One region of the Streptomyces sp. NPDC012935 genome, then DNA from elsewhere that is predicted to be linked to it. Evidence: riboswitches for the same ligand, from Rfam matches in the RefSeq annotation. Region 1 holds a riboswitch; the other holds the start of a gene.

The links. A riboswitch is a leader RNA that binds a small molecule or an ion and turns the genes downstream of it on or off. The one in region 1 is predicted to bind glycine.
Region 2: linked by a shared signal. The riboswitch ahead of gcvT (glycine cleavage system aminomethyltransferase GcvT) and the one ahead of gcvP (aminomethyl-transferring glycine dehydrogenase) in region 1 are both predicted to bind glycine.

What each region holds. Positions count from the first base shown of each region.
Region 1 is NZ_JBIBBC010000010.1:282,881-290,120, forward strand. It holds gene gcvP (aminomethyl-transferring glycine dehydrogenase) at 1-2,478, opposite strand, end outside; glycine riboswitch at 2,655-2,751, opposite strand; gene ACFY5C_RS24970 (PRC-barrel domain-containing protein) at 2,865-3,272, shown strand; gene ACFY5C_RS24975 (DNA polymerase IV) at 4,099-5,580, opposite strand; gene ACFY5C_RS24980 (MerR family transcriptional regulator) at 5,711-6,373, opposite strand; gene ACFY5C_RS24985 (bifunctional nuclease family protein) at 6,637-7,110, opposite strand; gene ACFY5C_RS24990 (MerR family transcriptional regulator) at 7,195-7,240, opposite strand, start outside.
Region 2 is NZ_JBIBBC010000007.1:57,707-64,946, reverse strand. It holds gene ACFY5C_RS18765 (ABC transporter substrate-binding protein) at 1-1,435, opposite strand, end outside; gene ACFY5C_RS18760 (ABC transporter permease) at 1,473-2,471, opposite strand; gene ACFY5C_RS18755 (enhanced serine sensitivity protein SseB C-terminal domain-containing protein) at 2,834-3,592, opposite strand; gene ACFY5C_RS18750 (enhanced serine sensitivity protein SseB) at 3,804-4,595, opposite strand; gene ACFY5C_RS18745 (AAA family ATPase) at 4,678-5,352, opposite strand; glycine riboswitch at 5,521-5,619, shown strand; gene gcvT (glycine cleavage system aminomethyltransferase GcvT) at 5,786-6,907, shown strand; gene gcvH (glycine cleavage system protein GcvH) at 7,028-7,240, shown strand, end outside.

The DNA of each region.
Region 1 (7,240 bases):
CGCCTTGGTCAGCGGCCGCAGATCGATGATGCACTCGTGCGCGACGAGCCCGCCTGGCCCGGTGTAGAGCACCGGGTAGTGCGGCTCCAGCCGCTTGGCGATGTAGTTGGCGGACAGCACCGCCACCTGCGTGGCCCGCTTGAGCCCCTCGCCGCCCATGAGGCGTACGTACGACCACGAGATCGGCAGGATCCCGGCGGAACCCCAGGGCGCGGCCGAGATGGGGCCGACGCCCGTCTCCGGGCCGGCCGCGGGCTGCAGCGGGTGGTTCGGCAGATACGGCGCCAGGTGCGCACGTACACCGACGGGCCCGACGCCCGGACCGCCACCGCCGTGCGGAATGCAGAAGGTCTTGTGCAGATTCAGATGCGAGACATCGCCACCGAAGTGGCCTGGCTTGGCAAGCCCCACAAGGGCGTTGAGGTTGGCGCCGTCGACGTACACCTGCCCGCCGGCCTCGTGCACCTGCGCACAGATGTCGGCGACGTGCTCCTCGAACACGCCGTGCGTCGACGGGTACGTGATCATCAGCACCGACAACTCGTCCCGGTGCTTCTCGATCTTCGCCCGCAGATCCTCGACGTCGATCTCACCGTCATCGGCGGTCTTCACGACGACGACCTTCATACCGGCCATGACGGCACTGGCGGCGTTGGTCCCATGGGCGGACGACGGGATCAGACAGACGGTCCGCTGCTCGTCCCCGTTGGCCCGGTGATACCCGCGTACGGCGAGCAGCCCGGCCAGCTCACCCTGCGACCCGGCGTTGGGCTGCAGCGACACCTTGTCGTAGCCGGTGACCTCGGCGAGACGTTCCTCCAGCTCACGGATGAGCGTCAGATAGCCCTGCGCCTGCTCGGCGGGCGCGAAGGGGTGCAGCTGCCCGAACTCCGGCCAGGTGACCGGCTCCATCTCGGTCGTCGCGTTGAGCTTCATCGTGCAGGAGCCCAGCGGGATCATGCCGCGGTCGAGCGCGTAGTCGCGATCGGCGAGCCTGCGCAGGTAGCGCAGCATCGCGGTCTCGGAACGATGCTGGTGGAAGACGGGGTGCGTGAGGACCTCGTCGCTGCGCAGCAGCCCGCCCGGAAGGGCGTCCTCCGCCCCCTCATCCAGCGCCTCGACGTCACCGTCGACCCCGAACGCCGTCCATACGGCGCCCAGTTGGGCCCGCGTGGTGGTCTCGTCACAGGCGAGGGACACGTGGTCGGCGTCGACGAGGCGCAGGTTGACGCCGTTCTGCCGGGCGGCGGCGACAACTTCGGCGGCCTTCGCGGGCACCCGCACGGTCAGCGTGTCGAAGTAGGAACCGTGCACGACCTCGACCCCACCGGCCGTGAGGCCCGCGGCGAGAATGGCGGCGTACCGGTGAGTGCGCCGGGCGATACCGCGCAGCCCGTCGGGGCCGTGGTACACGGCGTACATGCCGGCCATCACGGCGAGCAGCACCTGAGCGGTGCAGATGTTGCTTGTCGCCTTCTCGCGGCGAATGTGCTGCTCACGCGTCTGGAGAGCCAGCCGGTACGCCCTGTTCCCGTCGACGTCCACGGACACGCCCACGAGCCTTCCGGGCAGGCTGCGCGCGAACTTCTCGTGTACGGCCATGTAGCCGGCGTGCGGCCCGCCGAAGCCCATCGGCACACCGAACCGCTGCGTCGTCCCGACCGCGATGTCCGCCCCGAGCTCACCGGGGGACTTCAGCAGCGTGAGCGCGAGCAGATCGGCGGCGACGGTGACGAGGGCGCCGAGCTCATGGGCCTGCTCGATGACGGGCTTGATGTCCTGTACGACGCCGGAGGCGCCCGGGTACTGGAGCAGCACGCCGTTGATCTCCCGCCCGGCGACCTCGGCCGGAATGCCGTCGCTTAGGTCGGCGACCACGACCTCCACGCCGGTGGGCTCGGCACGGGTCTCGATCACGGCGATGGTCTGCGGAAGCACGTCCGCGTCGACCAGGAACAGCCCCTTCTTGTTCTTGCCCATCCGCAGCGACAGGGCCATGGCCTCGGCCGCAGCGGTCCCCTCGTCCAGCAGCGAGGCACCGGAGGTCGGCAGCCCGGTGAGGTCGGCGACCATGGTCTGGAAGTTCAGCAGGGCCTCGAGCCGCCCCTGCGAGATCTCGGGCTGGTACGGCGTGTAAGCCGTGTACCAAGCCGGGTTCTCCATGACATTGCGCAGGATGACCGGCGGCGTGAAGGTCCCGTAGTACCCGAGCCCGATCATCGAGTCCAGTACCTGGTTGCGATCGGCGAGCGACCGCAGCTCGGCGAGCACCTCAGCCTCGGTACGCGCCCCCGGCAGTTCGAGGGAGTCGGCGTTCTTGATCACATCCGGCACCGCGGCGGCGGTGAGCTCGTCGAGCGAGCCGTACCCGACCTGGGCGAGCATCTTGGCCCGAGCCTCATGATCAGGGCCGATATGACGCTGCTCGAAAGGAATACCCTGCTCGAGCTCGGAGAGCGGAATGCGATGGGCGGTCATTGCGGAGGCCTCCTGGTCTGACACGACCTTCGAGGGGCACCACGGCACGGGTACCCGGACGGCCTCCCCCTCTGTCATCTCAACCTGAGAGCTTCACCGGGTCACCACAAGGTGCCCGGTTTTCACCGTCGGTGAGAGCGGAGGCCATCGACACCCGCCCTGCTTTCCAGAGTGACCTCGTCCGTGCGGTACGTGTGCCTGAGAGATTCCGGGGAGGATTTGCTCCTTCGGCGCCTCCGGATGGTTCCCGGAGGACTCTCCCGCACGGGGTCAGCAGCCGCTAGCCAGCCTACCAGCGGGGTCAACGCACGGTCCTTCGAGTGGCCGGGCTCACCATTGTGCCTTTTCGTAGTGCTTACGGATGAGTTGCGACCAGTGGAGGGCCCGTGCAGACCGACATCGATCCGCGCAATCTGATCGGCCGCAAGGCCTTCGACCGCAACGGCACCAAGATCGGCACCATTGACGAGGTCTACCTCGATGACGCCACCGGAGTGCCGGAATGGGCGGCGATACGCACCGGCCTCTTCTCCAGGGACGCGTTCGTCCCCCTTGAGCCCAGCGATCTCGTCGAGGGCAACCTCCACGTCCCCTTCGACCGCGCCCTCATCAAGGACGCCCCCGACTTCGGCGTGGGCCGCCACCTCTCCCCTGAACAGGAACTCCAGCTCTACCACCACTACGGCCTCGACGTAACAGGCCCTCCCCCACCCCCCGACCGGGACTTCGGCAACCTGGCAACCACGGAAACCCCTGACGACAACGGTCCCCGAACACCCCACCACCACCCCTGAACCCGGACACCCGCAGCAACAGTCAGCCGCAAGCCCGACACGACACCCACGACACAGCTGCGCCCGCCGGCGCGCGGGCGACCCGCCCTGCGCAGCCGCACCGAGCCCGGAGCCGGCGGGCCGACGCCGGGCACGCACACCCCCGGCCAGGAGGCCGCTCCAGCACCACCCACAGCCCCGTACGGCTCGATGGCCAGGGACGACAGCGAGGCGCCCGGGGGGCTCGTCCACGAAACGACACTCGGCAACCGGCCCTTACCACCTCGACGGCCAGGCGACGCCCGCACAGCAGCCGCCTACCCACCCACGCGCAGCCACCCGCCGGGGCGCCGCCACCTGTCAGCCGCTTCTCCTCGCCACCGAGCCGAGGACAGTGGCCCCCAGTAGGGCGCCCCTCACCTCACCCTGCCGCCCCCGGGCTGGAGGCAGTGGCCCCTCCGAGGCGCCCCAGACCGGCAGCTCCCCCCAGCATCTGCGGCCGGCCGCCCGGGTCTGTGACGTCCAGGGAAGCGCGCGGACACGCTCCGGCGCCAGGGCGGCGGACACGGTCCGGCGCCAGGGCGGCGGACACGGTCCGGCGCCAGGGCTGGGGCACCTCCTACCGGGCAACCGCCCACCAGCCCCGCGCAGCCACCCACGCAGACGCCCTCAGCCCGACAGCCAATCCCACCCAGCTGCGGCCAGTCCTGCCGCTGGGGCGGCACTGGTGGGCGCAGCGGCACCTCGCAAGCGCGAGCAGCGCGAGCAAGGGACCCACCCCGCACAGCAACCCCGAGGCCAACCGCCCAAGCCCTCCCCCACATCCGGTTCCGCCGGCGCCCACGTCCTACCCAGGCACCACGGGCGGCGCCTCCCCGGCGGCCCCGCCACCCCGCTCCCGTTCCGGCCCCCGCAGAGCGGCCTCCGCCCCTACAACCCCACCAACCTCAGTTCCCCTGTCTCCTGCATCGCCCCCTGACACCCCACGTCTCCCCCGTACCAACGGCAACGGATCCGCCGCCTCCAACCCCGGATCGTCAACCCGAAACGTCCGCACCCGCCCCGGCCCCGACGACTCAGGCGTCTCGAACCGCACAGTCACGCGCCCCAGGCCGCTCCCCTGCACCCACCCGTGCCCGTACTCGACATGCCGCACATCGTGCCCAGCAACCCACCGCCGCTCGACTGGCAGCGCAGCCTCCCGCTCCGCCAGTGGCTCCTCGTGGTCGCCCTCCTCGCCGTGCTCCACCCGCTCCCCCGCCACCTGCGCGAACAGGTCCTCCTGCGTGTAGTCGGCGAGCCCACTGACCCCGACCCCCAGCAGCCGCACCCCACCCGTCGTGTCCACGGAATCCAGCAGCCGCAGCGCTGCCTCCCGCACCACACCCGGATCATCCGTCGGCCCACGCAACGTCTCGGACCGGGTCAGGGTCGAGAAGTCGTACCGGCGAACCTTCAGCACGATGGTCCGTCCGGACAACCCGGCCCCCCGCAACCGCCGCACACAACGATCGGCCAGCCGCTGCACCTCCAGACCCACCCGGACCCGGTCGTGAATGTCCACGTCGTACGTGTCCTCGACCGACACCGACTTGGCCTCCCGCTCGGCCACCACGGGCCGCTCGTCGTGGGCGAGCGCCATGGCGTACAGGGCATGGCCATGAGCCTTGCCCAGCAGCCGTACGAGTTCGTCCTCGCCCGCCTCGGCGATCTCTTCGACCGTGTGGATCCCGGCCCGCCGCAGATGGTCCCCGGTCGCCGGCCCCACCCCCGGCAAGGTCCGCACCGACATCGGCGCGAGCAACGCCCGCTCCGTCCCCGGCTCGATCACCACCAGCCCGTCAGGCTTGGCCTCCTCCGAGGCGATCTTCGCCAGCATCTTGGACGCCGCCAGGCCCACCGAGCCCGCGAGCCCTGTGGCGGCTCGTATGTCGGCCCGCAGCCTCACCCCCACCAGCCGTGCGGACGCCTCGTCCCAGGCCGCTCCACCGGCCTCCAGGTCCACGAACGCCTCGTCCAGGCTCAGCGGCTCCACCAGCGGCGACAGCTCCCGCAGCAGACCCATCACCTGCTCGCTGATGTCGCGGTAGATCCCGAAGCGCGGCACGAGATACGCGGCATTGGGCGCCAGCCGACGCGCCTGCCCCATGGGCATCGCCGAGTGCACCCCGAACACCCGGGCCTCATAGGACGCGGTGGCGACGACTCCCCGCGGCCCGAGCCCGCCCACGACCACGGCTTTCCCACGCAGGCTCGGCTTGGATGCCTGCTCCACCGAGGCGTAGAAGGCATCCATGTCGAGATGCAGGATCGTAGGCGCGTTCCTCACATCTCCGATGCTGCCTCACGCCACTGACAATGCCCTGCTGCAACCGGCTGATACGGCGCCCGGGCCGACCTATCGCACCCCAACCGGCACACCCGCCGCACCAGGACGCAGGTGCGCCGGCGAAGACTGCTCAGACCGCCCGGTTGCGGCGCCGCGCCAGCTCGTCCGCCGGGTTGTGCCCGACCAGCGTCTCCCCGGTGTCGATCCGCTCCCCGTGCAACTGCGACAAGGCACTCTCGACGTCCCGCCACACCACGCCCACGGCGATCCCGAAAACCCCCTGCCCACCCTGCAGCAGCGCGTGCACCTCGTCCGGGGAACTGCACTCGTAGACCGTCGCACCGTCGCTCATCAGCGTCAGGCGCTCCAGATCCCGAAAGCCCCGCTCCCGAAGATGCTGCACTGCGGTACGGATGTTCTGCAGAGACACCCCGGTGTCCAGGAACCGCTTGACGATCTTCAGGACGACGACGTCCCGGAAGCTGTAGAGCCGCTGCGTCCCCGACCCGTGAGCGGGCCGCACGCTGGGCTCGACAAGGCCGGTGCGCGCCCAGTAGTCCAGTTGCCGGTATGTGATGCCCGCGGCAGCACAGGCCGTCGGACCTCGATAGCCGATCTGCTCGGTCGCCATGGACGCCGCCCCTCCGCCGCTGCTCGGCACGGCCGTCGGTCGCTGCGGAGCGTGATCGGCCGCGCTGCCCTGAAGCGGGCTGCTGTGAAGCGGGTACGGGCCGCTCGCCCCGAGACTGCGTCCGGGGGCACCCCCAGCCGTACCGTCGCCGCTGCTTCTCACGCCGACCTCCGTCCTTGACCTGCCTTCTCGACGGTAGGCAGTCACCAGGGGTGCGTCAACGATCGCCACACTCGGCACGCCGAGTGATAATCACCCTAGGAGTGGTTTCCCGTGCCCCACCGCGGGGAAAGGCTAGCCGAATGCGCTCGGAGCAGGCCGCAGGACGCTCTCCCTCGCCGCTGGCAAATGCCGGCATTTGAGCCGTAACGGCCTGTGGGCCGCACCACCGCGGACCGCGAGTCCGCCGGGCCGCCCACGCCGCCTCACTGACTGCTGGTGCCGAAGTCCTCGGGCGAGATCTGGTCGAGGAACTCGCGGAACTTCTCCACCTCGTCCTCCTGCTCGTCCGGAATCGCGATGCCCGCGTCGTCGAGCACGCCGTCGCTGCCGTAGATCGGCGTTCCGGTGCGCAGGGCCAGCGCTATGGCATCGGAGGGGCGGGCGCTCACCTCGACGCCGCTGGCGAACACCAGCTCGGCGTAGAAGACGCCTTCACGCAGATCCGTGATGCGCACTTCGGTGAGCTCCTGGCCGACGGCCTCCAGCACGTCCTTGAACAGGTCGTGGGTCAGCGGTCGCGCGGGGGCCATGCCCTGCTGGGCGAAGGCGATCGCCGTCGCCTCTCCCGGCCCGATCCAGATCGGGAGGTAGCGGTCGCCTCCCACTTCACGCAGGAGCACGATCGGTTGGTTGGAGGGCATTTCGACCCGGACACCTACGACATCGAGCTCGTTCACACAGCAACCCTAGGCCGTGCTCGGGACGTTTGGGTAGTCGGGCCGAGAACGGGTGGCCGATCCGGGCTCCCCGCCCTGCCCGGCTCAGGGCAGCCGCACCCCGAGAGCTGTCTGCACCAGGGCGGCGTGC
Region 2 (7,240 bases), on a different contig from region 1:
TGTGCAGACCGATGTTCTGCTTCTTGTCGAACGCCGGCACACCCGCGTAGTCGGTGAAGTACTTGCCCGACGGGTACTGCTTCAGGCTGGCGTTGATGCCGACCTTCTTCAGCGAGGCGATGATCGCGGTGGCCGCGTCGATCTCCTGCGGGCGGTCGCTGCGCGCCGAGATGTTGGTGGTGATGGTCGACTTGCCGCAGGCCTTCAGCTGCTCCTTGGCCTTGGCCGCGTCGCCCTTGTTGCCCTCGGTCGCGTAGACGTCCGCCTTCTGGTAGCCGGGGATGTCCGGCGGAAGGACGGTGGTGGCGATGTCACCACGGATCGGGCCGCCCTCGGCGGTCTGCACGGAGACCTTGTCGATGGCGTACTGGACGGCCTTGCGGCACTCGACCTTGTCGAACGGCGCGACCTGGGTGTTGATCGCCATGTAGACCAGGCGGCCACCGTAGGTGTTGTCCGTGTTGGCCTTCAGGTCGGCGCTGTTGACGACCTTCGCCTGCGTCGCGGCTTGGACACCGGTGCCACCGAGGTCGATCGCCGTGCCGGACTGGACGTCCTGGTCGATCGTCTCGGCGTTGACCTTGAGCTTGACGACGATCTTGTCCGGGTACTGCTTGCGCAGCGGGTCCGTCTTCGGGTCCCAGTTCTTGTTGCGGACGAGGACGGCCTGCTTGCCCTCCTCGTAGCTCTCGAACTGGTACGAGCCCGAGGACACGATGCTCTTGACGTAGTCGATGCCCTTGTCCTTGGCCTGGGGCACCGGTGCGGTCTGCGGCGTCGCGACCAGGTAGTCGAACTCCTGGAAGGCACGGTTGAGCTTGAAGACGATCGTGTTGTCGTCCGGCGTCTCGATGGACTTCAGGCCCTCGGCGCTCTTGTCCTTGTACGGACCCTTGTACTTGTCGCCGCCATCGAGGAACTGCTGGAAGTAGTTCGGGCCGAGGGAGAGCACGTCACGCGCGAAGTTGGAGCGCGCGACGGCGTACTTGACGTCCTTCGAGGTGATCGGCGTGCCGTCCTGGTACTTCAGGCCCGAACGCAGCTTGTACGTCCACGTCTTGCCGCCGTCGCTCGGCACGCCCGCGCTCGCGGCGAGGTCCGGCACGAGCTCGTTGCCGGCCTCGCCGGCGCCGGGCTTGAAGGTCATCAGCGGGCGCGCGTAGAGCCGGCTGAGGTTGTACATGTACGCGTAGTACGTGTTGCCGGGGTCGAAGGAGTCCGGCACGTCCGAGTACTCGTAGGTGACCGTGCCCCCCTTCTGCGTGGAGGCGTTGACGACACCCTTGGTCGCTGCGTTGGCCCCAGCCGACTTGTTTCCGTTGTTGTCCGAGTTGTCATCGGCCTTGCTGCAGGCCGAAAGCAGCAAGCTCGCACTGCCGACGACCGCGACCGCGGCCAGCATTGACCTTCGCATGATGGTCTGCTTCCCCTCCATTGTTGGAAATCTTTGGGACTCTCGCCGCGGCCGCGGATCAGCGGCTGCGCGGGTCGAGAGCGTCACGGAGACCGTCGCCGAGCAGGTTGAACGCCAGGACGGTCACGAAGATGGCGAGGCCAGGAACGATCATGAACTGGGGGTCGACCTGGTAGTAGTCGACCGCCTGGTTGATCATTCCGCCCCAGGAAGCCTGCGGAGGCTGGATACCGACGCCGAGGAAGCTCAGGGACGCCTCGAAGAGGATGTTGGTCGGGATGAGCAGCGTCGAGTAGACGATGATCGGGCCCACGAGGTTCGGCAGCAGCTCCCGGAAGAGGATGTACGGACCCTTGGCCCCCATCCCCCGCGAGGCGTCGACGAACTCCCGCTCGCGCAGGGCCAGTGTCTGGCCCCGGACGATGCGGCCCAGGTAGGGCCAGTTGAAGAAGCCGATGACGAAGATCAGCACGCCGATGTGCAGCGGCAGGCCTTCCAGGCCGAAGGCGCCACCCTGCAGGGTGGCGGAGATGGCGATCGCGAACAGCAGCAGGGGGAACGCCAGGAAGGTGTCCATCAGGCGGCTGATGATCGTGTCGACGCGTCCGCCGTAGTAACCGGCCACGACGCCGAGGACGGCGCCGATCGTGTTGGACAGGATCGTGGCGCCGAAGGCGACGACCAGCGAGACCCAGGAGCCCTCCAGGATGCGGGTGGCGATGTCCCGGCCGAACTTCGGCTCCACACCGAGCGGGTGCTCCCAGCTCATGCCGCCGAAGTCACCCTTGGGCAGCGACGTGTTGGGATCGATCAGATCCTGGTTCAGGGCGTTGGGGTCCAGGCCGAACATCGCCTGGATGGGGCGGGAGAGGATCGCGAGCAGGATCAGCAGGATCACGATGACCCCGCCGGCCACAGCCACCTTGTCCTTCTTGAACCGGGACCAGGCGATCTGGCCGAGGGAACGCCCCTCGATCTGGCTCTTCTCGACGCCGGAGAGAACGGCCTCGGGCTGCGCGCCGGCCTCCGCTCCGGTTGTCTCGATCGGTGCGGTCACAGTGAGATTGACCCCTCTCGGCCGGCGGTTGCCGACCCCCCTGGCTGCCGCTGTAGCGGTTGCTTCCACTCGTACACAGGACCGACCGGCCCGTGTCTTGCCGGGAGTCTTCAACGCTTTGGCGATCTGTTGCCAGAGTTGGCGGGGAAAGGATGCGCAACCGTGATGCTGTCTGAGGGGTTCCGTTATCCGAACAGTGGGTATCGGCCGCCGGACGGGGTCCAGTTGGGGCGTATGAGGGCGGACCGGGACCTTCCGATCGCATCTACGCGCGGAGATCGGCCTGGGAAACCGCAGTCCACGACCCTTTGCACCTACGACAGTCGGGTTGCGGACCGATCAGCAGGCTAGCCGACAAATGATCAGTAACGGCCTTGTGCCGGTGGGTAGCCATAGCCGGCCGCCGGTGCCTGCGCGGGGGCGGCGGCGTGTGCCTCGCGGTCGTAGAAGGGGCGGGCGCTCGCTCTCATCCACATGGCGACCGGGTCGTCCTCGTCGGCCATCGCCACGGTCGAGACCGGCAGCCCGTCCGGGACCGCGCCGATCGACTGCGACATCATCGAGCGCACCGAGTCGACCGCGGGCGGACTGGTGTCGTAGACGTCGAGCCCGATGGCGAGATACGGCGCACCGAGCGCCGGCTGCACCCAGGCGCGGCGCAGCGAGCGGACCGCCGCGGTGCGGTGGGCGTTCTGCGCCAGGAGGGCGTAGAACTGCGGGACCTCGATGCCGGGTTCCGACAGGCGCAGCGGTCCGGCGGGCTGGCGGTCCAGGCCGGTGGCGATGCGGCGCAGGTCGAGCCACGGGATGCCGACTCCGCCGCCGGGGGCGTGCGGGTTGAGCCAGAGGCCGTAGTGGTCCGGGTACAGGGTGCGGGCCACGTCGACCCCGTCGACGACTTCGTAGCTGCGGTTCCAGCCGCTGGCCGACAGCTCCTGGGCGGAGGTGACGCACGGGGCGTAGCCGTAGCCGTCGACCTCCATGTTTCCGTACTGGGCGTCCGGGGAGCCGCCCTGGCCGTGCCACAGCAGCATCCAGACCTGGCCGGAGGACGGGGTCGCGAGCGCACGCAGGAGGGCCTCGTAGGCGTCGTAGCGCCCGGGCGTCACCTGGCGCAGCATGTGCTCGACGCTGCCGCTGAGGCTCGCGCTCACCTGTGGTACCGCCCCTTCTGAGAGTTGCCCCGCATCGAGTGACAGCTTAGGCGCCCAGCAGCTCGGGCCTTGTGCTGCGTGCGCGTGTACGGGTGCATGGTGGCTGGTCGAGCCCGCGCGGCTGCGCCGCACTTTGATACCGCCCCGCGCCCCCGGAGGGCGCTGCCCGTGAGGAACGCTAGAAATCCCGCTGGTAAAAGGGGCGCACCTGCTGGCGCATCCAGGCGATCACCGGGTCCTCGGCCACGTCCAGCAGGATCAGGTTGACCGGCCACGGCACCGGGGTGCGGCCGAGGGCTCGGGCCAGGGCGTCCATGGGTGCGGCGCGCAAGTCTCCCTCCCAGAGGGCGAGTTCCACGCCGATGAACATCACCGGGGTGGCCGTCTCGATCGACGCGAGGCAGCGGCGGGCCGTGGTGACCACGCCGGTTTCGGCGAACTCGGCGGAGGCCACCGCGAGGAAGTCGATCGGGTCGTCCTGCCAGTCGGGCTCGTAGAGCTTGACGCGACCCCCGGAGGTGAGGCCGTCCAGGGGGGTGCGGCCCACGCGGCAGAGCTCGGCCACCGCCGCCGGGGGCAGCGGGACGCCGACCACGCCGTCGGGGTTGACGGCGATGCCCACCTGCGGCGGCAGACCGCGGGCGAACTCCACCGCGGGGGCGATGGTGAACGACATGTGGGAGCCGACCACCTGGCGGAACTGTTCCTCGGAGCTGAAGACCGGCACGTACGCCTGGCCCTCGATCTCCACCGTCGGCAGATCCAGCGGTCCGCTGTCCGGGCCGCCGCCGCTGGGCAGGGGCACCCAGACGAAGCTGCGCCCGAGCACCTCGATGATCCGGCCGCCGGCCGAGGGGAGGCCGAGGGAGGCCGAGAGCACCTCCTCCAGTTCGTTGCCGGGCCAACCGCCGTGGGAGTGGTGGTGTGCCCCTGCCGGGAAGTCCGCGGGGAGTTCCGCCGGGAAGTCCATCTACTTCTCAACCGCCTGCTGTGAACCGCTGCTGTGGCTCAAAAGGCTAGCGGGTGGCCGTCCCGGACCGGCCCTCGGCCGGTCAGCCCGTGAACCCGATCCGGCGCAGCACGCCCGCCGCATCCCGGTCGATCAGCACCGCCGAGCCGCATCCCGGGGGCAGGTGGCCCTTCTCCACGGAGCGCAGCAGGTGGGCCGCGGCCCTGCGGTGGCGCACGAAGGCGTACCGCGAGACGCCCCGGCCACGCTCGCGCTGGCCCTCGAGGGCCGTGTCCGGGTCGACGTCGAGCAGCAGCAGGTGCAGGGTGCCGCCGCGGCGGCGGGCCTCGCGGGCCAGCCAGCCGCGCACCCAGGCCTGCGTACCGCAGTCGTGCACCACGACGCCCTCGCCGGAGCGCACGGCGCGGCGCAGGCCGGCGTAGTGCGCGAGGCGGACCAGGGGGCGGTAGACGGCGTAGGGCAGGAAGCCGGGCATCCGGGCGTCCCAGCGGTCCCGGGTGTCCTGGGAGTCGATGCGGGCGCCCTTCACGGTCCGCCGCATCAGGGTGGACTTGCCGCTGCCGGGCAGCCCCGTGATCACGACGAGGTCCTCGGGGCCGAAGAGCAGCGCGTGCGGGCTGTGGCCGGAGCGCTCGCGGAGGTCACGGACCACCGGTGCGACGCGCGTGCCCGGGGCCTCGACGGCCGGGGCCGCGGGCTGCTTGGGCAGCGCCATGCCCGACGTCGTGGCGTACGCCGTGGTGCGCTTCACCGTCATCGTCCTCCTCCGGTTCAGGATTCCCCATCCCCACTGAGCGTAAAGAGAAGGTAATGGATGATCTCCCGCATTTTCGTTCACTTCCTGCCACAACCCCGTTACAGACGTGGCCTGCCGAAGACGGGCCGGGCGTGCAATGATGTCCGCGCCAACTGCATACCGGCCGTTCGAATCCGCGCGGGAGAGTTCCCAGCAGTGCATCGCTGGGGCGCCGAAGGAGCAAGTCCCTCCCTTGAATCTCTCAGGCCCCGTTACCGCGCGGGCGAGGCACATCTGAAAAGCGAGTCCCCCTTTTCGCCGAGAAGAGGCCTGGGCTCCACCCAAGGTGCAAGCCGTGACCTGGCCCGGAGCCGGTCATGGCGAACCTCTCAGGTTCCGATGACAGATGGGGAGGAACGACCTCGCCCGTCATGCCTTGGGAGAAGACCGTCCGATGAGCAGTACAGAAGAACTCCGTCACACCGCGCTCGATGCCCTGCATCGCTCGCTCGGTGCGACGATGACCGACTTCGCCGGCTGGGACATGCCCCTGCGCTACGGCTCCGAGCGCGACGAGCACAACGCCGTGCGCACCCGGGCCGGCCTCTTCGACCTCTCCCACATGGGCGAGATCACCGTCACCGGCCCCGCCGCGGCGGCCCTCCTGAACCACGCCCTGGTCGGCAACATCGCCTCCGTCGGCGTCGGCCGCGCCCGCTACACCATGATCTGCCGGGCCGACGGCGGCATCCTGGACGACCTGATCGTCTACCGGCTCGCCGAGACCGAGTACATGGTCGTCGCCAACGCCTCAAACGCCCAGGTCGTGCTGGACGCGCTGACCGAGCGGGCCGCCGGCTTCGACGCCGAGGTCCGTGACGACCGCGACGCGTACGCCCTGCTCGCCGTGCAGGGCCCGCAGTCCCCCGGCATCCTCAAGTCGCTCACGGACGCCGACCTGGACGGCCTGAAGTACTACGCCGGTCTGCCCGGCACCGTCGCCGGTGTCCCCGCCCTCATCGCGCGCACCGGCTACACGGGCGAGGACGGCTTCGAGCTGTTCCTGAAGCCGGAGCACGCCGTCGAGGTGTGGCAGGCGCTGACCAAGGCGGGCGAGGGCGTCGGCCTGATCCCGTGCGGTCTGTCCTGCCGGGACACGCTGCGGCTCGAGGCGGGCATGCCGCTGTACGGCCACGAGCTGTCGACGTCTCTCACGCCGTTCGACGCCGGGCTCGGCCGGGTGGTGAAGTTCGAGAAGGAGGGCGACTTCGTGGGACGCGAGGCCCTCGCCGAGGCCGCCGAGCGTGCCTCGCAGAACCCGCCGCGCGTCCTGGTCGGCCTGATCGCCGAGGGGCGTCGCGTCCCGCGCGCCGGGTACCCGGTCGTCGCCGGCGGCGAGGTCATCGGCGAGGTCACCTCCGGTGCGCCCTCCCCCACGCTGGGCAAGCCCATCGCGATGGCGTACGTCGACGCCGCGCACTCCGCGCCGGGCACGGCCGGGGTCGGCGTGGACATCCGCGGCAGCCACGAGCCGTACGAGGTCGTGGCGCTGCCCTTCTACAAGCGGCAGAAGTAGCTCCAGAAGTAGAGACTGGCAGCGGCCCATGCGTGAGCCTGCGCACATTTGTGCTGCTCACGCACGTTTCCAGCAGTCCCCCTTCATCACCACTCCCGCGCGTACAGGAGAATTCAGGCCATGAGCAACCCCCAGCAGCTGCGCTACAGCAAGGAGCACGAGTGGCTGTCGACCGCCGAGGACGGCGTCTCGACGGTCGGCATCACCGAGTTCGCGGCCAACGCGCTCGGCGATGTCGTCTACGCCCAGCTCCCCGAGGTCGGCTCGACCGTGACCGCGGGTGACACCTGCGGCGAGCTGGAGTCGACCAAGTCCGTGTCGGACCTGTACTCC